3 regions of the Lysobacter sp. DMC104 genome follow, and region 1 is predicted to be linked to each of the others. Evidence: predicted binding sites of a transcription regulator. Region 1 holds the regulator's gene; each other region holds the start of a gene.
What was found. Region 1 encodes sigma-54, which starts transcription at its own class of promoters, with help from an activator protein. Its sites were predicted from a motif close to TGGCACGNGCNTTGC; they were not measured.

Region 1 (7,310 bases):
GTGCCGCGAACGTCTTGATCGACCACGTGCGCGCCGCTGCCGGCGCACGGCGGTCACTCCAGTTCGCGATGGAACGTCGCCACTTCGGGCCAGCCGCGCGCGCGGGCATGCGCGGCGAGGGTTTCGGCGAGGTACACCGAGCGATGCCGCCCGCCGGTGCAGCCGAACGCCACCGTGATGTAGCTGCGGGTGTCGCCCTGCATGCGCGGCAGCCAGTGGTCGAGGAACGTGCCGACCTGGCGCACGTAGTCCTGCGCGTCGGTGTCGGCATCGAGATGCTCGCGCACCTCGCGATCGCGGCCGGACAGCGGGCGCAGCCGCGCGTCCCAGTGCGGGTTCGGCAGCATGCGTGCGTCGAACACGAAGTCCGCATCCGCGGGTACGCCGCGGCGGTACGCGAACGATTCGAACAGCAGCGAGATCGTGCGGTCGTCGCCGAGGCCGAGTTCGGTGATCACCCGACGCCGCAACTGGTGGACGTTGGTCTCGCTGGTGTCGACGACGGCGTCGGCCAGCGCGCGCAGCGGGCGCAGCAGCCGGCGCTCTTCCTCGATCGCCTCGGCCAGCGCCAGCCCGCGATGGCTGAGCGGATGCCGGCGTCGCGTCTCGGCGAAGCGCTTGAGCAGCACGCCGTCGGTGGCATCGAAGAACACCAGCGTCGTGTCCAGCCCCAGCGCGCCGGCCTGCGACAGCCACGACGGCAGTTTCGTCAGGTCGGTCTGGCGGTTGCGCACGTCGATGCCGACGGCGAGTTTCTGCGGCAGCTCGCTCTTGCCGGTGGCGTTGCGCACGAAGTCGGGCAGCAGCTCGGCCGGCAGGTTGTCGACGCAGTCGAAATCCAGGTCTTCCAGCGTGTGCAACGCGATCGACTTGCCGCTGCCGGACATGCCGCTGACGACGATCAGGCGCGAGCCGCGCTCGGCGTCGGTACTCATTCGGCGCGCTCCAGGAAGTGCGAATGCCGGGCCATGAACGCGGCGGCCGGGTCCACGCCCTTGATCCGCAGGATGTGTGCGCGCGCCGCGGCCTCGGTCAGCACCGCGAGGTTGCGGCCGGGCATCACCGGCAGGGTGATCATCGGCACGTCGAGATCGAGCAGCCGGCGCGAGCCGAGGTCGCCGAGCAGGCGTTCCATGCCGGTCGACTGCGGCTCGTGGTGCGGGCGCGCGAGATGCACGATCAGGCGCAGGTACTTGTTCCGTTTCACCGCGGTGTCGCCGAACATCTGGCGCACGTTGAGGATGCCGAGGCCGCGGACTTCCAGCAGGTCCTGCAGCAGTTCGGGGCAGGCGCCGTCGAGCACGTCGGGCGCGATCTGGGTGAATTCCGGCGCGTCATCGGCGACGAGGCGGTGGCCGCGCGTCACCAGTTCCAGCGCGAGTTCGCTCTTGCCGGCGCCGGATTCGCCGGTGATCAGCACACCGATGGAGTAGATCTCCATGAAGACGCCGTGCACCGTGAGCCGCGGCGCGAGCTTGCGCGCGAGGTGGTACTGCAGGTGGTTGAAGAGTTCGTGGCCGCGGCGCGGCGACAGCCACAGCGGCGTGTCGGATTCCTCCGCGGCGATGCGCAGGTCCTCGGGGCAGCGCTGGTCCTTGCTGACGACCATCGCCAGCGGGCGGAACTGGATGATCTTCTCGATCGTCTCCCAACGGTGGCGCGCATCGAGCGCATCCAGCCAGGCCAGTTCCTCGGTGCCGAGGATCTGCACCTTGTTCGGATAGATGATGTTGAGATAGCCGGCCAGCGACGGGCGCCGGGCAACGGTATCGACGGCTTCGAGGAGGCGGTGTTCGCCGCGTTGTCCGGCGACCCAGCGCAACGCGAGGCGCTCCTGCTGCTGGTCGAACAGATCGCGCGCGCTGATGCTGGCATTCATGGCGGGAGGCGGTTGGGGCGGGCCCGGCGACGCGCACGCGCCGCCGGGCGGGACGGACGTCAGTCCGCGGTGCGCGCGAGGCTTTCCCCGCGATGGTGGTCGACCATCTTTTCCTTGTGCTTGATCAGCAGTCGGTCGAGCTTGTCGGCGAGCAGGTCGATGGCGGCGTACATGTCCTGGCCATCGGCGTCGGCGTGCAGCGTGCGGCCGGAGAGGCTGATCGTGGCTTCGGCGCGATGGTGCGGCTTGTCGATGCTCAACTGCGTGCGGATGACGTCCATCGAGTGTTCGAAATGTCGGCTGAGGCGCGAGAAGCGGGTTTCGACGTAGTCGCGCAGCGCGGGAGTGACTTCGATCTGGTGGCCATGGGTTTCGATACGCATCGACGGTGTCCTCTGTTGTGCCGGGCGTGTGGCGCACATCGCGATCCCGGCCCCGGCCCGCCGGCGTGCGACGCGGGCGGCGGCTTCGGCCGCTCGCCTCATGGGAGACATCGGGCCGGAACGGGGGTCGCACAAGGGCGGTTCGTCCGTTCCGATGCTCCGCTTCGACAGGGTACCCCAGCAGGGCACGGACGCAAGGCCGCACGACGGCGCGGTTCAGGCCTTCAGCCCATCCGCACGCGTTCGTGCGAGGCCGGGATGTTCATCGCCTCGCGGTACTTCGCCACCGTGCGCCGTGCCACCGGCACGCCGGAGGCTTTCAGGGTGTCCGCGAGCTTGGCGTCGGACAGCGGCTTGCGCGGGTTCTCGGCCTCGATCAGGCGCCGGATCATCGACTGGATCGCGGTGCTGGAGGCTTCGCCGCCGCCTTCGGTGCCGATGCCCGAGGCGAAGAAGCTGCGCAGCGGCAACGTGCCGCGCGGCGTCAGCGCGTACTTGCGCGCGATCGCACGCGAGACGGTGGATTCGTGCAGGCCGATCTCGGTCGCCACTTCGCGCAGCGTGAGCGGACGCAGTGCCTGCTCGCCGAATTCCAGGAATCCCGACTGCTGGCGGATCAGGCAGCGCACGACCTTCAGCAGCGTGTCGCCGCGCGCCTCCAGGTGCTTGAGCAGCCAGCGTGCTTCCTGCAACCGGCCGCGCAGATAGGCCGCGTCGCTGGCGTTGGCGTGCTGGATCATGCCTTCGTAGCCGCGATGGATCGTCAGTCGTGCATGGCTGCCTGCCAGCGCGGTGCGCCACATGCCGTTGTGGCGCCAGATCACGCAGTCGGGGGTGATGTAGGTGTCGGCGCTCATGCCGCCGAGCTGCGAGCCCGGGCGGGGATCCAGCGAGCGCACCAGCTGCATCGCGGTGGCGGCATCGTCGGCGGACAGGTGGAGTTCGTTCGCGAGGCCATCGATGCCGAGTTTCGGCAGCCGTTCCAGCGCTTCTTCGACGATGCGCAGCGCCGCGGCACGTCCGGGCGTGTCGTCGGGCAGGGCGTGCAGTTGCAGCGACAGGCACTCGCGCAGGTCGCGGGCAGCGACGCCGGGCGGATCGAAGCGCTGGATCTGGTGCAGCACGGTCAGGATTTCGGCATTGCCGACATGCACTTCCGGCAGCAACGCTTCGGCGATCGCGTCCAGCGGTTCGCGCAGGTAGCCGTCGTCGTCGATCGCGTCGATGATCGCCGCGCCGATGCGCTGGTCCTGCGGCGACAGCCGGGTGAGGTGCAACTGCCACGACAGGTGGTCGTGGAGGGATTCGGAATGGGTGAGCCGGTCCATCGGATCCAGCCCGTCGTCCTCGCCACCGCCGCCGCCGCTGGCGCTCCAGCTGTCGGGCGGCTCCCAGCCGTCATCGACCTCGGCCTCGCTGCGCTCCTGGGCGGTGTCTTCGGCAGTCGGTGCTTCGGCGGCGACCTGGGTTTCGGGCATGCCCTCGGGCGCCTCGCCTTCGGGGGCCTCGGCCCAGTCGAGCAACGGATTGCTCTCGACCGCGACCGCGATCTCCTGCTCCAGTTCCAGCGACGACAATTGCAGCAGATGCAACGCCTGCCGCAACTGCGGCGTCAGGACCAGCTGTTGCCCCAGCGATGTCTGAAGACGCGCCTTCATGTCCGTATGTTAGCCCCCCCCGTGCCGCTCCGGGCAACCCTTGGCGCGATTCTTGCAAAGTCCGCGTCCGGCTTACCGGGATGCACGACACAACCCGGCGAGTCGAGGCCACGCGTCCGCATCGGCGCACTCGATCGCCCGGCATTGCGAGGCCGGTGGAGATCGATCGAAGCAGGTCGGCCGGCGGCGCGGCCGGGGATCAGAGGCGGAACGATTCGCCGAGGTACACGCGGCGCACGTCGGGATTGGCCAGCAGGGCGTCGGGCGCGCCCTGGGCGAGGACCGTGCCTTCGCTGAGGATGTAGGCGCGGTCGCAGATGCCGAGCGTCTCGCGGACGTTGTGATCGGTGATCAGCACGCCGATGCCGCGGTTCTTCAGGTGCCGGACGATGCGCTGGATCTCGCCGACGGAGATCGGGTCGACGCCGGCGAACGGTTCGTCCAGCAGCATCATCCGCGGCTTGGCCGCCAGCGCGCGGGCGATCTCGACGCGGCGACGCTCGCCGCCGGAGAGACTGGCGCCGATCTGTTCGGCGACGTGGCTGACCTGGAGTTCCTCCAGCAGCGCCGCCAGCTCGCGCTCGCGGCCGTCGGCGTCGAGGTCGGAACGCATCTCCAGCACCAGCCGCAGGTTGTCGGCCACGGTCAGCTTGCGGAACACCGAGGGTTCCTGCGGCAGGTAGCCGACGCCGCGCTTGGCGCGGGCGTACATCGGTTCTCCGGTGATGTCATGGCCGTCCAGCACGATGCGGCCGGCATCCGCGGGCACCAGGCCCACGATCATGTAGAAGCAGGTGGTCTTGCCGGCGCCGTTGGGGCCGAGCAGGCCGACGACTTCGCCGGCCTCCAGCTTCAACCCGAAGTCGCGCACGACCTCGCGCGACTTGTAGCGCTTGCGCAGCCCCTCGGCGACGAGCATCAGGGCTTGCCCTTGGGCGCGTCGGGTTTCGGTGCAGGCTTCGGCGCGGGCGTGGTGCCGCCGTTCTGCGCCGACTTCGGCACGAAGGTCATGTTCACGCGGCCGCTGCTGCCGCCGCTCTCGACCCGGCTGTTCTTCAGATCGTAGGTCAGGCGCTGGCCCGTGGTGCTGCCGCGCGGCGTGGTGACGGTGTAGTTGCCGGTCAGCACGAGCACGTCGTTGCGGGTGTCGTAATCGATGCGGTCGGCCTTCGCGTTCATCCACGTGCCGTCGTTCATCTGCTGCTTGAGCGTGGCGGGCTTGCCGGTCAGCTCGGCGCGGGCGACGTCGCCGCCGGCGCGATGGATGTCGGCGCGGTCGGCGTGGATCTCCATCGTGCCCTGGGTGATGACCACGGCGCCGGTGAAGGTGTAGACGCCGCTGTCGTCGAGGCTGCCTTCGCTGTGCGCGGAAGCGATGTTCATGTTCTGGTTGCGGTCCGAATCGCGGGCGATCGCGCTGCCTGCGCCGAGCGCGAGCAGGGCCGCCGGGAGCGTCGCGAGGATGCGCGCGCGCCGGGAACGGAGAAGGGAATCAGCGTGGGCTCGGCGCATGGGTGGACTGGACCTCGGATCGGAACACGTAACGTTTCGTGGTCGTGGACACCGCGAAACCGCGACCCCGGAGTATAGAACCGGGTTGGACGATGGTCACGACGGCGTCGGTGCTGGCGCGGTTCTGCTGCGGATAGACGTTCAGGCGCTCGGTGTTCATGGTCACCGGGCGCAATTCGTCGCTTGGGCCGTTCGCCTTGACCTCGCCGATCAGGCGGATTTCCTTCTGGTCGGCGCTGACCCAGCCGGTCTTGCTGCGGATGTCCCAGTAGCGGCCTTCGCCGTTGGGCACGAGGAACACCGGCGTGGTCAGGCTCATCGTGCGGTCGCCCGGGCGGCGCGCGAGCGTCGGCGCGCGCAGGGTGAAGGACTCGCGGCCGTCGGCGTTCAACGCGACCAGCTCGAAATCCTCCAGCACGTAGTCCGGTCGCCCGGCCGGGCCCGTGGTGCGGACCTCGGGCGCGCGGTGCTGCCAGACCGCCCAGCCGGCGAGCGCGGCGCCGGCGATCAGCAGCAGCACGAGGATCGGCCGCCAGTTCATGCGCGGTCTCCGGTGATGCCGGTCGGCGCCATCTCGGTCGGGAAGTGGCCCTGCGCCGCGAGCAGCAGGTCGCATAGCTCGCGCGCGGCGCCGCGGCCGGCGCGGGCGCTCGTGCGCCAGTGCGCGGCGGCGCGGGTGGTGGCATGGGCGTCCGCGGGCGCGACCGCCAGGCCGCAGGCCCGCATGACCGGCAGGTCAGGCAGGTCGTCGCCCATGAAACAGACCATCCCGGTGTCGATGCCCAGCTCGGCGCACAGCGCCTGCACGCAGCCGAGCTTGTCCTTCACGCCGATGTGGGCGCGCACGCCCAGTTCCTCGGCCCGCCGCGCCGCGACTTCGCTGCGCCGCGCGGTGATGAACGCGACCTCGATCCCGGCCTTGCGCAGCAGCACCAGACCCTGGCCGTCGTGCACGTGGAAGGCCTTGAGTTCGCGGCCGTCGGCGTCGAGGAACAGGCGGCCGTCGGTCAGGGTGCCGTCGACGTCGAAACACGCCAGCCGGATCCGCGCGGCGCGGGCCACGAGGCTGTCGTCGAGATCGGCGAGGTGCGCCGGCAGTGTGAACGTCATCCTCAAACCACCCGCGCGCGCAGCAGATCGTGGATGTTCAGCGCACCGACCACGCGGCGATCGCCGTCGACCACCAGCAGCGCGTTGATCTTGTGCGCTTCCATCAGCTGCGCGGCTTCCACCGCGAGCGCATCGGCGTCGATCACCACCGGCGCGCGGGTCATGACCCGGTCGATGGGCGTGGTGTGCACGTCGGTGGCGGGATCGGCCAGCGAACGGCGCAGATCGCCGTCGGTGTAGAGGCCGAGCAGGCCGCCGGCGTCGTCGACCACGGCGGTCATGCCGAGGCGCTTGCGGCTCATTTCGAGCAGCGCGTCGGCGAGGGTGGCGTCGGGGCCGACACGGGGAATGTCGTCGCCGGTGTGCATCACGTCGGCGATGTGCAGCAGGAGGCGGCGGCCGAGCGCCCCGGCAGGATGCGAGCGCGCGAAATCCTCGGAGGTGAAGCCGCGGGCTTCGAGCAGCGCGACGGCGAGGGCGTCGCCCATCGCCAGCGAGGCGGTCGTGCTGCTGGTCGGCGCCAGCGCCAGCGGGCAGGCCTCGGCAGGCACGCTGACATCGAGGTGGAGGTCGGCCTCGCGGGCCATCGTCGACTGCGGCCGGCCGGTGATCGCGATCAGCCGATTGCCCTGGCGCTTGAGCACCGGCAGCAGCATCAGGATCTCGTCGGACTCGCCGGAGTAGGACAGCGCCAGCACCACGTCGCGGTCGGTGATCATGCCCAGGTCGCCGTGGCCGGCTTCGCCCGGGTGGACGTAGAAGGCCGGC
Region 2 (7,310 bases), on a different contig from region 1:
CTACCCGATCCTCCAGCGCCTCAGCGGCCTGCAGTGGGTGAACCAGGGTTTCGCCACGCTGTTCGGCCACGGCGGGCAGTACGACTTCGAGTCGCCGGCACTGATCGCGCGCCTCTCCGCACTGCCGCCGCCGGGCGAGTACGACCCGAACGCGGAATTCCGCCGCCAGGTGTTCAACAGCTTCCGCCCGCCGAATCCGCCCGACGGCAACCAGTTGCCGTGGCCATGGCTGTACGGCGATGCGATGACCGTGCCGGCCGGCGAAAGCCCGCGCCAGAACGCCGCGATCACCACCACGCAGTGGACGGTGCTGCAGCGCTGGGCGAACGGCGAATTCGTCGCCGACTGGAATCCCGCGTCCGTGCCGCCGGCGAACATCGACGCCGTGCCGCTGGCGAAGCAGCCGGCGATGCTGGATCGCGCCGCGCTCGACTTCTGTCTCGCCGACGCCTTCCATCCCGGCTGCGAAATGACGTGGCCGATGCGACACCTGTCGCTGTACGAAGCGCCGTTCCGCATCCGCCGCCGCCCGCCGGGCACGCCGGAACCCGACTACGGCAGTACGCTCGACCAGACGACCACGCTGTCTGCGGACGGCCCGCTGCACGCGCAGGGCCCGGGCGACATCAATCGCTGGATGGGTTTGCCGTGGCAGGCAGACACCGCCTACTGCCGCGCCGGCTACGATCCCGACTACGACCCGTTCGCGCCGACGTTCTGGCCCGCGCGCGTGCCCAACCACGTGCTGACCGCCGACGACTACGCGATCGTGGTCGATCCGTCGCAGCCGATGTCGCGCCGCATCGCCGCGTTCTCCGACCGCACCAGCTGGAACAAGCCGCTGCACGGCACCACGGTCGAACAGATGCTGCAGATGGTGCGGATGTTCGGCTCGATGGGCCTGGTGGAAGTGCGTCCCGGCGTGCAGGGCGATCCCGCGTTCCCGGCGACGATGATGGTCGCGTCCTACGGCCCGGGCGTGGCACCGGCCGACGCCGCCACCATCGCGCACGCCCCGCCGGACGCGCCGAGGCTGAAGGCCGCAGCCGACGGCGACGCGGCACACCTCAAGGCGCGTCGCCTGCCGCACGGCGCGAACTTCGCCAGCCGCGAGGACGCCGACGCCGCGCCGCTGCCGGTGCGCCACGGCAAGCCGCGCGATTGAGCGTGGCGTGGCGATGACGACGGTCGATGTCGCCATCGCCGGCGGCGGCCCCGCGGGCGCCGCCGCCGGCCTTGCGCTCGCCCGCGCGGGGCTGCGCGTGCGCCTGTGCGAGCACGACGCCACGCGCCCGTTCCGCGTGGGCGAAGGCCTGCCGCCGTCGGCGCGCTCACTGCTGCGCGATCTCGGCGTGCTCGACCGCATGGCCACCGACGGCCATCGCCCCAGCCCCGGCACGCTGGCGTTCTGGGGCAGCGACGCGGCGCACGCCGAAGACACGCTGTTCGGCGTGCATGGCCACGGCTGGCAGCTGGATCGCGTCCGTTTCGACGCGAGGCTGCGCGAGACGGCAATGGCAGCCGGTGCGGACGTGCACACCGCGACGCTGCGGCTGGATGCAGCGGGCGATGCGCAGACGCCGCATCGGCTCGTCGCGCCCGATGCGCGCGGCGACGAAGAAATCATCGAGGCGCGCTGGCTGATCGATGCGAGCGGCCGCGCAGCGACGTTCGCACGCGCACTCGGTGCGCAGCGCATCGCGCACGATCGGCTGTTCGCGGTGCACCAGCGGCTGCACGGTGGCGCCGAGCGCGATCACGACGGCCGCACCTGGGTCGAATCGGTCGCGGACGGCTGGTGGTACAGCGTGCTGCTGCCGTCGGGCGAACGGCTGATCGCCTTTCTCTGTGATGCCGACGCGGACGATCGCCGACGCCTGCTCGACGGCGATGGTCTGTGGTGCCACCTCTCGGGGGCGCCGCAGTTGCACGCGCTGTGCACGGCGCACGGCTGGACGCCGCACGGACGCGCGCACGGCGCCGAGGCATCGAGCGTCGAACTCGATCGCGCCGCCGGCGAGCGCTGGCTGGCGGTCGGCGATGCCGCCCTCGCCTTCGATCCGCTGTCGTCGAAAGGGATTTCCAGCGCGCTCTACACCGGCCTGCGCGCCGCGCAGGCGCTGCTGGCCTGCGAACGCGGCGATGTCACGGCCCTCGATGCCTATGCGCAGCATCTTCGCGACATCCACCGGGTCTACCGCACGCAGTTGCGCGCCTTCCACGCGATGGAAACACGCTGGCCGACGTCGCCGTTCTGGCAGCGACGGCAGCGGGACGCCGCGGCCTGAGACCGATCGGTCGGTGTCGGCCGCCTAGACGTGGCCCGCCGCTTCCAGCGCCGCGTATTCGTCGTCGCCGAACAGGCGCGAACGCACCAGGAAACGCACGCCCTCGCCGTTTTCCAGCGAGAACATGCCGCCGCGGCCTTCGACCACGTCGATGATCAGCTGTGTGTGTTTCCAGTATTCGAACTGCGGGCGGCTGATGTAGAACGGTGCGCCGCCGATCTCGCCCAGCTGCACATCGTTGTCGCCGACGAGGAAGTCGTCCTGCGGGAAGCACATCGGCGAGGAGCCGTCGCAGCAACCGCCGGATTGATGGAACAGCACCGGCCCGTGCCGCGTGCGCAGCTTGTCGATCAGCGCGAGCGCGGGCAGCGTGGCGATCACCTGCAGGGGCAGCGTCGGCATGGCGATGATTCTCCGGCGCCCGGCCCTCGGGCCGGGCGCCCTGTGGTCAGAACGCGACCTTCACGGTGCCGACGAGGCGGCTGTCGAACAGGTCGCCGAGATCGTGCTGGTCGGTGTCGTGGTAGCGCACGTCGAAACTCACGTGCTTGAACGGAGCGTAGCCCACGCCGACGTTCCAGGTCGAATAGTCGATCGTCTTCGACGTGTCCTGGCGACCGACGGCGCCGCTGATCGACCACTGGTCGTTGAGCGGGACGCTGCCGTTCACTTCGTAGTACGTGCCCGAGCCATCGCTGCCGAAGTAGTCCGGCGTGTGCAGCACGGCGCCGCCGAGGCTGCCCTTGCCCACCGGATGGCTGACCGCGACCTTGTATTCGACGGTGTCGATGTCGACGCCGGCCGGCTGGTTGCGGTAGCCGTAGCGCACCACGCCGAGATCGAAGGTGAAATCGCCGGCCTTGGGCTTCCAGCCGACCCAGGCGTCGTATTCGAGGTCGATGTCGTTGCCGAAGTCGACGTTCTCGGCGCCGATGCCGCCGTAGAAATCGCCGGCGGTGACGTCGAGCGTGCCGAAGACGAAGGGATCCTCGTTGGTCTGGCTGACGCCGCGGAACACGTAGTCGGTGGCGGCGCCGAGGGAGCCGCTGACCTTCACGTCGGATTCGGCGTGGGCGGCGCCGGCAAGGCCGGACAGCAGCAGGAAGGGCGCGGCGAGGCGCGCGACGGGAAGACGGGGTCGGTGCATGGTCGGTCCTGGGTGCGTGGTAGTGGAATACGGAACCCGGGCCGAGCGCATCCTGCCCGGGCCGGAACCCGGGAGCGATGCGTCGGACGGGAAGGCCTCTCGACGTGGGGGAGGACAGGCCTTCGGGAGTGGCCTTGTGGAGCAGGCCTGCGAGAGATCAGGCCGGAGCACCGGCGATCAGAAGAAGCCGAGCGCCTTCGGCGAGTAGCTGACCAGCAGGTTCTTGGTCTGCTGGTAGTGGTCGAGCATCATCTTGTGGGTCTCGCGACCGATGCCCGACTGCTTGTAGCCACCGAACGCGGCGTGCGCCGGATAGGCGTGGTAGCAGTTGGTCCACACGCGGCCGGCCTGGATCGCGCGACCGAAGCGGTACAGGCGGCTGGCATCGCGGCTCCACACGCCGGCGCCGAGGCCGTACAGCGTGTCGTTGGCGATTTCCAGCGCTTCGGCCTCGGTCTTGAAGGTCGTGACCGACACCACCGGCCCGAAGATCTCTTCCTGGAAGATGCGCATCTTGTTGTGGCCCTTGAACACCGTCGGCTTGACGTAATAGCCGCCGGCGAGGTCACCGCCGAGTTCGTTGCGCTCGCCACCGATCAGCACTTCGGCGCCTTCCTGCTTGCCGATGTCGATGTAGCTGAGGATCTTCTCGAGCTGCTCGCCGGAGGCCTGCGCGCCGATCATGGTGTTCGGGTCGAGCGGGTCGCCCTGCTTGATCGCGGCGACGCGGGCGATCACCTTCTCCATGAACTTCTCGTAGATCGATTCCTGGATCAGCGCGCGCGACGGGCAGGTGCAGACCTCGCCCTGGTTGAAGGCGAACAGCACGAAGCCTTCCACCGCCTTGTCGAGGAAATCGTCGTCCTCGGCCATCACGTCGGCGAAGAAGATGTTCGGCGACTTGCCGCCGAGTTCCAGCGTCACCGGGATCAGGTTCTGGCTGGCGTACTGCATGATCAGGCGGCCGGTGGTGGTCTCGCCGGTGAACGCGATCTTCGCGATGCGCGGGCTCGACGCCAGCGGCTTGCCCGCTTCCAGGCCAAAACCATTCACGACGTTCAGCACGCCCGGCGGCAGCAGGTCGCCGATGATCTCCATCAGCACGAGGATGCTCGCCGGGGTCTGCTCGGCGGGCTTGAGCACCACGCAGTTGCCCGCGGCCAGCGCCGGCGCCAGCTTCCACGCGGCCATCAGCAGCGGGAAGTTCCACGGGATGATCTGGCCGACCACGCCCAGCGGCTCATGGAAGTGGTAGGCGATGGTGTCGTGGTCGATCTCGCCGACGGTGCCTTCCTGCACGCGCACCGCCGAGGCGAAGTAGCGGAAGTGGTCGGCCATCAGCGGGATGTCGGCGTTGAGCGTCTCGCGGATCGGCTTGCCGTTGTCCCAGGTCTCGGCATGCGCCAGCAGTTCGAGGTTCTGCTCGATGCGGTCGGCGACCTTGTTGAGGATGTTCGCGCGCTCGGTGGCGGACATCTTGCCCCACGCATCCTTCGCGGCGTGGGCGGCGTCGAGCGCGAGTTCGATGTCGTCCTTGCTGGAACGCGGGATGCGGGTGAAGGCCTTGCCGGTGATCGGGGTGATGTCGTCGAAATATTCGCCGCCCTTCGGCGCGACCCATTGGCCACCGATGTAGTTGCCGTACTGGGCCTTGAAGATGCGGGAATGGTCGTGCAGGTGCGGCTTGGCCATCGCGTTCATGGAACAACTCCGAAAGGTGGTGGTGTCCCCGCATACCGCAAGGCCGGTGCCAAGTGCCGCATGGTGCGACGCAGCAGCGACGAATGCCTGATGCGGCGGGCAGTTGCGTCGTCGCATGTTGCAACGCACAACAAGCGACCCTTGCGCGGCGCGGTTTCGTGTGTTGTTTATCGGAACAGCCGCCACTGCGACTGTCGCAGAATGCGACACAGGAGCCGCCATGACCCGCATGCGCCCCATCGACGAACTCGCCCACGCCCGCCGGTCGTTCTTCGAGCGTGGCAACGCCGTCGGCGCCGGCGAACTGCCGCAGACGATCCTGCGCTCGTGGCAGCGCTGCCGCCGCCTCGGCCTGCCGGAACGCGACACGCCGTCGATCGAGCCGGTGCCGGAAAGCCGCCTGCACGAGATGCGCGAGCGCAACGAACGCCTGCGCCGGCTGGCGCGCGCGGAGCTGGAACAGCTCGCCGCCGATGCCGACGGCAGCGGCAGCATCGTCGTGCTGACCGACGACACCGGCTGGATCCTCGACGCCACCGGCCATCCGCAGTTCCTCGACAAGGCCAGCCGCGTGGCGCTGCGTCCCGGCGCGTGCTGGAACGAATCGCAGGCCGGTACGAATGCGATCGGTACCGCGATCGTCGAGCGCCGCGCGGTCGAAGTGCGCGGCGGCGAGCACTACCGCGCGCCGCACGGCATCCTCACCTGCACCGCCACGCCGATCCACGACCCGTACGGCCAGCTCGTCGGCGTGCTCGACATCAGCGGCGATGCCCGCGCCCAGCACCTGCACGCGCTGGGGCTGGTGCGGATGGCGGTGGCGAACATCGAGCACCGGTTCTTCGAGGGCGGGCTCGACGGCTGCGAACTGCTGCGGCTGCAGCGCGACCCCGCCCTGCTCGGCTCGACCCGCGAAGGCCTGCTCGCCTTCCGCAACGGCACGCTGGTCGCGGCGAACCAGACCGGACTGGCGCTGGCGGGGATCACGCGCGACGACCTCGGCCGCGTCGCCTACGACCTGCTGTTCGACGATCCGCTCTCGCGCCTGCGCAGCGAAGGCGCGCTGCGCGATCGTTGCGGCCGCGCGCTGTACGGCCGCGTGGACGGCGCGCCGTCGCGCGTGCAGATCGCGCTGCCACCCGCACGCGCGGGCGAGGCGCGCCCGCGCACCGCGCCGCCGCGTCCGCCGGTGGACGACGGCCCATTCTTCGACGCGGCTTGCGCCGCCGCGCTGGAGCGCGCGCGCCGGGTCCTCGACGCCGGCCTGCCGGTGCTGGTGCAGGGCGAGACCGGCAGCGGCAAGGAAGTCTTCGCACGCGCCCTGCATGCCCGCTGCGCGCGCGCCGGCAAGCCGTTCATCGCGGTGAACTGCGCGGCGCTGCCGGAAGGGCTGATCGAGGCCGAACTGTTCGGTTACGAGGAAGGCGCCTTCACCGGCGCACGCCGCCAGGGCAGCCCCGGCTTGCTGCGTCAGGCGCAGGGCGGCGTGCTGTTCCTCGACGAGATCGGCGACATGCCGCTGGCACTGCAACCGCGGCTGCTGCGCGTGCTGCAGGAGCGCGAACTCTCGCCGCTGGGCGGCGGCAAGCCGGTGAAACTCGACTTCGACCTCGTTTGCGCGACGCATTGCGATCTCGACGCCGCAGTCGAGGCCGGCCGCTTCCGCGCCGACCTGTTCTACCGCATCGCCCACCATCGCGTGCGGCTGGTGCCGCTGCGCGACTCCGCCGAACGCGGGGCGATCGTCGATGCGCTGTGGCGGCGGGTCGCGGCCGGACGCACGCTCTGCGCGGATGCCCGGGCGGCCTTGGCCGCGCACCGCTGGCCCGGCAACCTGCGCCAGCTCGACGCCTGCCTGCGCACGCTGGTCGCGCTGAGCGATCCGGGTGAATGCGTCGGCATGGACGCCCTGCCCGCCGAACTGCAGACGCATGTCGCGTCCGAACCGGCGCCGGTCCGTCCCGGCGGCATCGCCCAGCTCGACGTGCTGGAGGAAACCGCCATGCGCGATGCCCTCGCCGCCTGCGGCGGCAACGTCGCCCGCGCCGCGCGCCTGCTCGGCGTCAACCGCAGCACGCTGTATCGCCGTGTCGGTCGCCCGCAGCGGACGCAGTGAGCGCGCCGCTCCGGGGTCAGCGCATCTTCATCGAGGCGCGGCCTTCGGAGGCGATCGA
Region 3 (7,310 bases), on a different contig from region 1:
TGTAGAGGCTGCCGCCGAACAGCGTGCGTTCCGCCGACGGCGATTCGCCGCGCTGCCACACCTGCCCGGCTTCCAGCGAGCCGCCGAGGAACAGCGGGTATTCCAGCACCTGCGCCAGCGGCCGCCGGTATTGCAGCGTCGCCACCGCCGCGCCGGTGCCGTGCAGGGTGTCGATGCCGTAGCCCGACAGGCGGAACAGGCCGCCGAGGTGGGCGATGTCCTCGTAGGCGTTGCCCACGCGGTCCTGCGCGTGCGCGCTCGCCAGCCAGCGCCCGCCCAGCGCAGCGAACGCGTACGACGTGTCCAGGCGCGAGGTGAAGCCGTGGCTGTCGCTGCCGAGCGCCTGCAGGTAGCGCGCGTGGCGCGCGTGCAGGTACCAGCCGTGCGACGGGAATTCGGCGTCGTCCTGGGTGTCGAGCGTCAGCGCGAATTCGGCGCCGGCGCTGGTGCTGCCGCTCGGCAATCCGATCGGCAGCGGACCGGAGCGCGCGCGGAAATGGTTGCGGCGCGTGAACGGCGTCACCGAGGCTTCGCCCCAGTCGCCGAGGTCGAGGCCGAGGCCGGCGCGGAACTGCCAGTGTTCGATCCGGTAGCTGCCGTCCAGCGCATCGTCGTCGAGCAGCGTCTCGTTGCGGCCCAGCCATTCCAGCGACGAGCGGAAGAACGTGTGCCGGCGCGGATCCAGCGGCTGGTTCCATTCGGCGAACGCGCGGTTGCGGTCGCCCAGCCGCGCTTCGAGCAGCAGGTCGCCGCCGAAGCGGTTGAGTTCGCGCTTGCCGAAGCGCGCGCCCAGCTGGTAATCCGCGTGGCCTTCGAAATCGTCCTGCAGGAACAGGCCGAACTTCAGCGTGCCGTCCTGTTCCCAGCGCCGGCTGCGGGTGACGTAGGTCAGCACGCTGCCGCCTTGCGCGCCGTCGGTGACCGTGTAGTAGGCGCGGGAGAATTCGCCGCTGCCGTAGAGGTGCGAGAGATCGCGCTCGATCTTCTCCGGCACGATCGTGTCGCCCGGCTTCGCCGTCACCGCCGCGCGGATCACGGTGTCGTCGACGGCGGAGGTGTTGACCAGTTCGATCTTCTCGATCGGGCCGATCGGCCGCAGCCGCGCGAGGCGCGATTCGCGCCAGGCCGCGTAGGCTTCGGGCGAGAGCTGGCGTGCACGCAGCTTCGGCAACGCCGCCTCGGCCGCGGCTTCGCCCTGCGGCACGCCCTGGTCGAGGCCTGCGGTCATGTCGGTGGAGCTGAGGTCGCCCAGCGTCGGCACGATCAGCACGTCGTCCGCGCGCAGGCGATCGCGCTGGCGCTGGGTCTCGCGCAGCATCAGCGCGGTCACCATCTGGTCGGTGATGCTGAAGGGGTCGAGCAACTGGTCGCGCTTTTTCAGCGTCGCGCCGATGTCGACCGCGATCACGTGCCGCGCGCCGAGCGACTGCGCCACTTCCACCGGCAGGTTCATCGACACGCCGCCGTCGATCAGCGAGCGCTCGCCGTAGCTCACCGGCGAGAACGCGCCGGGCACCGCCATGCTCGCGCGGATCGCGTTGACGAGGTCGCCGTGGTCCATCGCCACGGTCTCGCCGGTTTCCAGGTCGGTGCCGATGGCGCGGTACGGGATCGGCAGCGCGTCGAAGTCGTCGATGTTCGCGCTCGGCAGCATCGCCGTGCGCAGCGCCACCGCCAGCCGCTGGCCCTCGAACAGCGACGGTGCCACGCCGAGCTTGCCGTCGCGCAGGCCGAACCCGCCCTTGGCGAGGAAGCTGCGGTCCTCGGCCTTGCGCCGCGCCGGGAAATCGCGGCGGTCGACGCGGTCGGAGAACATCGTCTTCCAGTCCAGCGCGCGCAGCCGCGCCTCGATCTCCGCCGCGCCCAGCCCGCTGGCATACAGCCCGCCGACCACCGCGCCCATGCTGGTGCCGACGATGCAGTCCACCGGGATGCGTTCGCGCTCCAGCACCTTGATCACGCCGATGTGGGCCATGCCGCGGGCGCCGCCGCCACTGAGCACCAGGCAGGTGTCGAAGCCGTCGGCCGGCGGCGGGATGTCGATCCGCGCCTCGGCCCGCGGCATGTCCGCGGTGTCGTCCTGGGCGTGCGCCGCCGGGGCGAGCGCGAGCAGCAGGGCGAGGGCGACGGGCAGGCGGTGGCGCAGGGGCGGGGTGCGGGTCGGCATGATCCAGAATGGTGCGTGGCAGGCGGAAGTCGCACCAAATTGGTGCGAACGATCCGGGGTGTTGCGGAGGGTGTGCTTGCGAATCAACGGCTTGCGTCCGTTTCCGGGCTGGCACGGGGCTTGCGGTAAGGACCGCATCCCTTCACCCGTTCGGAGCTTCCGAAGATGTCCCTCGAGCACGTCGAAAAACTCGTCAAGGATCATAAGGTCGAATTCGTCGATCTGCGTTTCGCCGACATGCGCGGCACGCAGCACCACGTCACCTTCCCCGCCTCGATCATCGAGCCCGGCCTGTTCGAAGAAGGCAAGATGTTCGACGGCTCGTCGATCAGCGGCTGGAAGGGCATCAACGAGTCCGACATGATCCTGCTGCCGGACGCCGGCACCGCGTTCCTCGATCCGTTCACCGCGGACCCGACCCTGGTGCTGACCTGCGACATCCTCGACCCGGCGACCATGCAGGCCTACTCGCGCGATCCGCGCGGCGTCGCCAAGCGCGCCGAGGCCTACCTCAAGGCCAGCGGCATCGCCGACCAGGCGTTCTTCGGCCCCGAGCCGGAATTCTTCATCTTCGACAGCGTCCGCTTCGCCAACGACATGGGCCACACCTTCTTCCACGTCGACTCGGAAGAGGCGCACTGGAACTCGGGCCGCGAGTACGAAGGCGGCAACACCGGCTACCGGCCGATGGTGAAGGGCGGCTACTTCCCGGTCGCGCCGCTCGACTCGCTGCACGACCTGCGCGCCGAGATGTGCAAGACGCTGACCTCGCTGGGCATCGAAGTCGAAGTGCACCATCACGAAGTCGCGAACGCCGGCCAGTGCGAGATCGGCACCAAGTTCAACTCGCTGGTGACCAAGGCCGACGAACTGCTGACGATGAAGTACGTCATCAAGAACGTCGCCTACCGCAACGGCAAGACCGTCACCTTCATGCCCAAGCCGCTGGTCGGCGACAACGGCAGCGGCATGCACGTGCACCAGTCGCTGGCCAAGGGCGGCGTGAACCTGTTCTCCGGCGACGGTTACGGCGGCCTGTCGCAGATGGCGCTGTGGTACATCGGCGGCATCTTCAAGCATGCCCGCGCGATCAACGCCTTCACCAACTCGACCACCAACAGCTACAAGCGCCTGGTGCCGGGTTACGAAGCGCCGGTGATGCTGGCCTACTCGGCGCGCAACCGTTCGGCGTCGTGCCGCATCCCGTACGTGGCCAACCCGAAGGCGCGCCGCATCGAGATCCGCTTCCCCGACCCGATGCAGACCGGCTACCTCACCTTCGCCGCGCTGATGATGGCGGGCCTGGACGGCATCAAGAACCAGATCGACCCGGGTTCGCCCAGCGACAAGGACCTCTACGACCTGCCGCCGGAAGAAGAGAAGAACATCCCCACCGTGTGCCACTCGCTGGACCAGGCGCTGGAAGCGCTGGACAAGGACCGCGAGTTCCTCAAGGCCGGCGGCGTGTTCTCCGACGACTTCATCGATGGCTACATCGCGCTGAAGATGCAGGAAGTCACGCGTTTCCGCGCGGCGACGCATCCGCTGGAATACCAGATGTACTACACGATCTGATGCGTGTTTCTTCCTGAAGTGTGTTCCTCCCTCCCTTTCGCCGCAGGCGAAGGGGAGGGTTGGGGAGGGGTCGACAGAGGCGTCACGCACGGGGAGAACGGGCCATGCACATCGCGATCGACGACCTGCGCGGCGACGACATCGTCGCGCTGCTGCAGGCCCACCTCGACGACATGCATCGCCACTCGCCGCCCGAGAGCGTGCATGCGCTGGACCTCGAGGCGCTGCGTCGTCCGGAGATCACCTTCTGGACGCTGCGCGACGATCGGGGCGTCTTGATGGGCTGCGGTGCGCTGAAACAGCTGGACGACGCGCACGGCGAGATCAAGTCGATGCGCACCGCCGCGGCGCATCTGCGCAAGGGCGTGGCGGCGACGTTGTTGCGGCACGTGCTGCGCACGGCGCGGGAACGCGGTTACCGGCGGCTGAGCCTGGAAACCGGCGCACCCGAGGCGTTCGCGCCGGCGCGCGAGTTGTATGCGCGGTTCGGGTTCACCGAATGCGGTCCGTTCGCGGACTACGTGGAGGATCCGTACAGCGTGTTCATGACCCTCGCATTGCAGGGTCCGGACTGACGAGGAGCGAAGCGGCAAGGCCCCGCGCGGGGCACAGGCGAGCGGTTGCGGCAGGCGCAAGGCGCCGGCCGGGAGGTTTCACCCACAGGTTTCGGCCGGGCGCGGCGCACACGCGCTGGCGCGTCCGGCCACGAGGTCGCGGACGACACAACGCAACTCCTTCCCCCACGTCGGATGCGTTGCGGTCTCCGGGAGCCGATGTCCACCGCAGGGCAGCCTGCGGTGGACACCGGCGCCAGACAGAACGCCGGCACCCCGGTGCCGGTCCTTCCATCCACGGGGAGAGCGCATGAAACTGATCACCGCCATCATCCGGCCGTTCAAGCTCGACGAGGTGCGCGAAGCCTTGTCCGAGATGGGCGTGTCCGGCATCACCGTCACCGAAGTGAAAGGCTTCGGTCGACAGAAGGGACATACCGAGCTGTATCGCGGCGCGGAATACGTCGTCGATTTCCTGCCGAAGATCAAGGTCGAGGTCGCCGTGTCCAGCGATCGCCTCGACGCGGCGATCGAGGCGATCCAGCAATCCGCAGGCACCGGCAAGATCGGCGACGGAAAGATCTTCGTCACCGCGCTGGAACAGGTCATCCGCATCCGCACGGGCGAAGTCGGCCCGGATGCGCTCTAACCCCCGCCCCGGAGATCGTCCCATGACGCCTGCAACCCTTTTCGGGTCACGGACCCGTGCCCTCGTGCTCGCGCTGCTGGTCGGCGCGGCGTCCACCTGTCTCGCGTTCGCGGCCACGGCGCAGTCCGAGCCCGGCGCGACCGCGCAAGCGGAAACTCCCGCCGCCGACGCGGCCCCCGCCGCAGCCGAAGCGACCGCTGCACCTGCCGCCACGGACGCGGCGCCCGCGGCTGCCGAAGCCGCACCCGCTGCGGCCGAAGCCACGCCTGCGGCCGCCCCTGCCGAAGCTCCGGCCCCCGCGCCGGTGCAGAAGGCCGACAAGGGCGACACCGCCTGGATTCTGGTCTGCGCCGCGCTGGTGATCTTCATGACCCTGCCCGGGCTCGCGCTGTTCTACGGTGGCCTGGTGCGCAGCAAGAACGTGCTGTCGATCCTGATGCAGTGCCTCGTCGTGTTCTCGGTGGTGGCGATCCTGTGGGCCGTGTACGGCTACAGCCTCGCGTTCACCGGCGGCAACGCCTTCATCGGCGGCGGCGATCGCCTGTTCGGTGCCGGCCTCAACGGCGCGATGGCGGCCACGTTCACCAAGGGCGTGTACCTGCCTGAGCTCGCGTTCTTCGTGTTCCAGGGCGCGTTCGCCTGCATCACCTGCGCACTGATCGTCGGTGCGTTCGCCGAGCGCGTGAAGTTCGCCGGCGTGCTGCTGTTCACGGTGATCTGGTTCACCTTCGCCTACACGCCGATGGCGCACATGGTGTGGTTCTTCCCGGGCCCGGACGCGTTCACCGACGCCAAGGCCGCCGCGGACGCCACCGCCGCCTCGGGCTTCCTGTGGGCGAAGGGCGCGCTGGACTTCGCCGGCGGCACCGTGGTGCACATCAATGCCGCGATCGCCGGTCTGGTCGGTGCGTACCTGATCGGCCCGCGCTTGGGCTACAAGCGCGAAGCGATCAAGCCGCACAACCTCACCCAGACCATGGTCGGCGCCTCGATCCTGTGGGTGGGCTGGTTCGGCTTCAACGCCGGTTCCGCGCTGGAAGCCAACGGCGTCGCCGCGCTCGCGTTCGTCAACACCTTCCTCGCCACCGCGGCGGCGGTGCTGGCGTGGACCGCGATCGAGTGGATCGCGCGCGGCAAGCCGTCGATGCTGGGCGGCGCGTCGGGTGCGGTCGCCGGTCTCGTCGCGATCACCCCGGCCTGCGGCTACGTCGGTCTGATGGGCGCGATCGCGCTGGGCCTGATCGCCGGCGTGGTCTGCTTCTGGGGTGTCACCGGCCTGAAGAAGCTGCTGCGCGCCGACGACTCGCTGGACGTGTTCGGCGTGCACGGCGTGGGCGGCATCACCGGCGCGCTGCTGACCGGCGTGTTCGCGGCGCCGTCGCTGGGCGGCTCGGGCCTGTGGGACTACATCACCGAGACGGCCGTGCCGGAATACAGCATCGCCTCGCAGGTGTGGATCCAGGCGCAGGGCGTGCTGGTGACGGTCGTGCTGTCGGGCGTGGTGTCGCTGATCGCCTTCACCATCGTGAAGTACACCGTCGGCCTGCGCGTGAGCGAGGAATCCGAGCGCGAAGGCCTCGACATCGCCTCGCACGGCGAAGCGGCGTACGAGCACTGACGTTCCTGCCGTCGCGGCATGCGGATCGGGCTTCCCGGGAGGGAAGCCCGATCTTTTTTGCGGCTTGCGTGCTTACTGCCAGTAGACCGTCAGGTTGCTCAGGTAGACCGTGTAGTCGGCATTCGCCGACGTCGAGGACACGATGAAATAGCCCGTGTCCGCGGCCGGGAAGCCATACTTGCCTGTGAACAGACCGTTGCCGTCGTACAGGCCGGTGGCGAACGGCGTGCCGCTGCCGGCGGGCGTGACCACGTACGAGATGTAGCCGGCGTCGTTGACGGTGATCTTGACGTGATAGCTGGTGTCGTTCTGCAGCGTGCCCTGGCCGCTGCACGGCGACAGGTTGTTGCCGGTCGGCCAGAACGCTTCGACGCGCACGTTCACGCCGCACGAATTCGCGCCGATGATGATGCCCAGCGCATGGTGGTTGCGCGCCGGGTTCGACACGTTGTCGATGTTGTTGTAGTCGATGTCCCAGTGCCCGTGCAGGCCGATCGCGATGTGCTCGTTCTTGCCCATGAAATCGGGCGTCTTCAGGTCGAACTCCATCACCTGCGCGGTCTTGCCGGCGGGCTTGGTGGTCGACTGCACGAAGCGATAGCCGGTGTAGCCGTTGCGGAAGTTGACCGGGTCGCTGCAGACGTTGTTCTGCACCGGCGTCTGCTGGCAGCGGGCGGTCATGATGTGGCCGCCCGGCAGCGACGGGAAGCCCGGAATGAACGCGGTGCCGTTGAACCAGCCGGTGGT

Region 2: the regulator sigma-54 is predicted to act here: its motif matches at 5,174-5,188, upstream of adh (aldehyde dehydrogenase).
Region 3: the regulator sigma-54 is predicted to act here: its motif matches at 2,277-2,291, upstream of glnA (type I glutamate--ammonia ligase).

Annotation. Positions count from the first base shown of each region.
Region 1 covers NZ_JBQUZW010000003.1:386,578-393,887, reverse strand. Annotated here, with positions in the region: gene rapZ (RNase adapter RapZ) at 54-935, opposite strand; gene hprK (HPr(Ser) kinase/phosphatase) at 932-1,879, opposite strand; gene hpf (ribosome hibernation-promoting factor, HPF/YfiA family) at 1,939-2,262, opposite strand; gene ACT53R_RS06780 (RNA polymerase factor sigma-54) at 2,487-3,920, opposite strand; gene lptB (LPS export ABC transporter ATP-binding protein) at 4,120-4,839, opposite strand; gene lptA (lipopolysaccharide transport periplasmic protein LptA) at 4,839-5,432, opposite strand; gene lptC (LPS export ABC transporter periplasmic protein LptC) at 5,413-5,973, opposite strand; gene ACT53R_RS06760 (KdsC family phosphatase) at 5,970-6,542, opposite strand; gene ACT53R_RS06755 (KpsF/GutQ family sugar-phosphate isomerase) at 6,545-7,310, opposite strand, start outside.
Region 2 covers NZ_JBQUZW010000014.1:75,047-82,356, forward strand. Annotated here, with positions in the region: gene ACT53R_RS16715 (LodA/GoxA family CTQ-dependent oxidase) at 1-1,165, shown strand, start outside; gene ACT53R_RS16720 (FAD-dependent monooxygenase) at 1,179-2,288, shown strand; gene ACT53R_RS16725 (DUF779 domain-containing protein) at 2,313-2,690, opposite strand; gene ACT53R_RS16730 (TorF family putative porin) at 2,737-3,435, opposite strand; gene adh (aldehyde dehydrogenase) at 3,613-5,136, opposite strand; gene ACT53R_RS16740 (sigma-54-dependent Fis family transcriptional regulator) at 5,357-7,252, shown strand; gene ACT53R_RS16745 (hypothetical protein) at 7,269-7,310, opposite strand, start outside.
Region 3 covers NZ_JBQUZW010000012.1:125,921-133,230, reverse strand. Annotated here, with positions in the region: gene ACT53R_RS15680 (patatin-like phospholipase family protein) at 1-2,167, opposite strand, end outside; gene glnA (type I glutamate--ammonia ligase) at 2,333-3,742, shown strand; gene ACT53R_RS15670 (GNAT family N-acetyltransferase) at 3,847-4,317, shown strand; gene ACT53R_RS15665 (P-II family nitrogen regulator) at 4,607-4,945, shown strand; gene ACT53R_RS15660 (ammonium transporter) at 4,968-6,563, shown strand; gene ACT53R_RS15655 (hypothetical protein) at 6,636-7,310, opposite strand, start outside.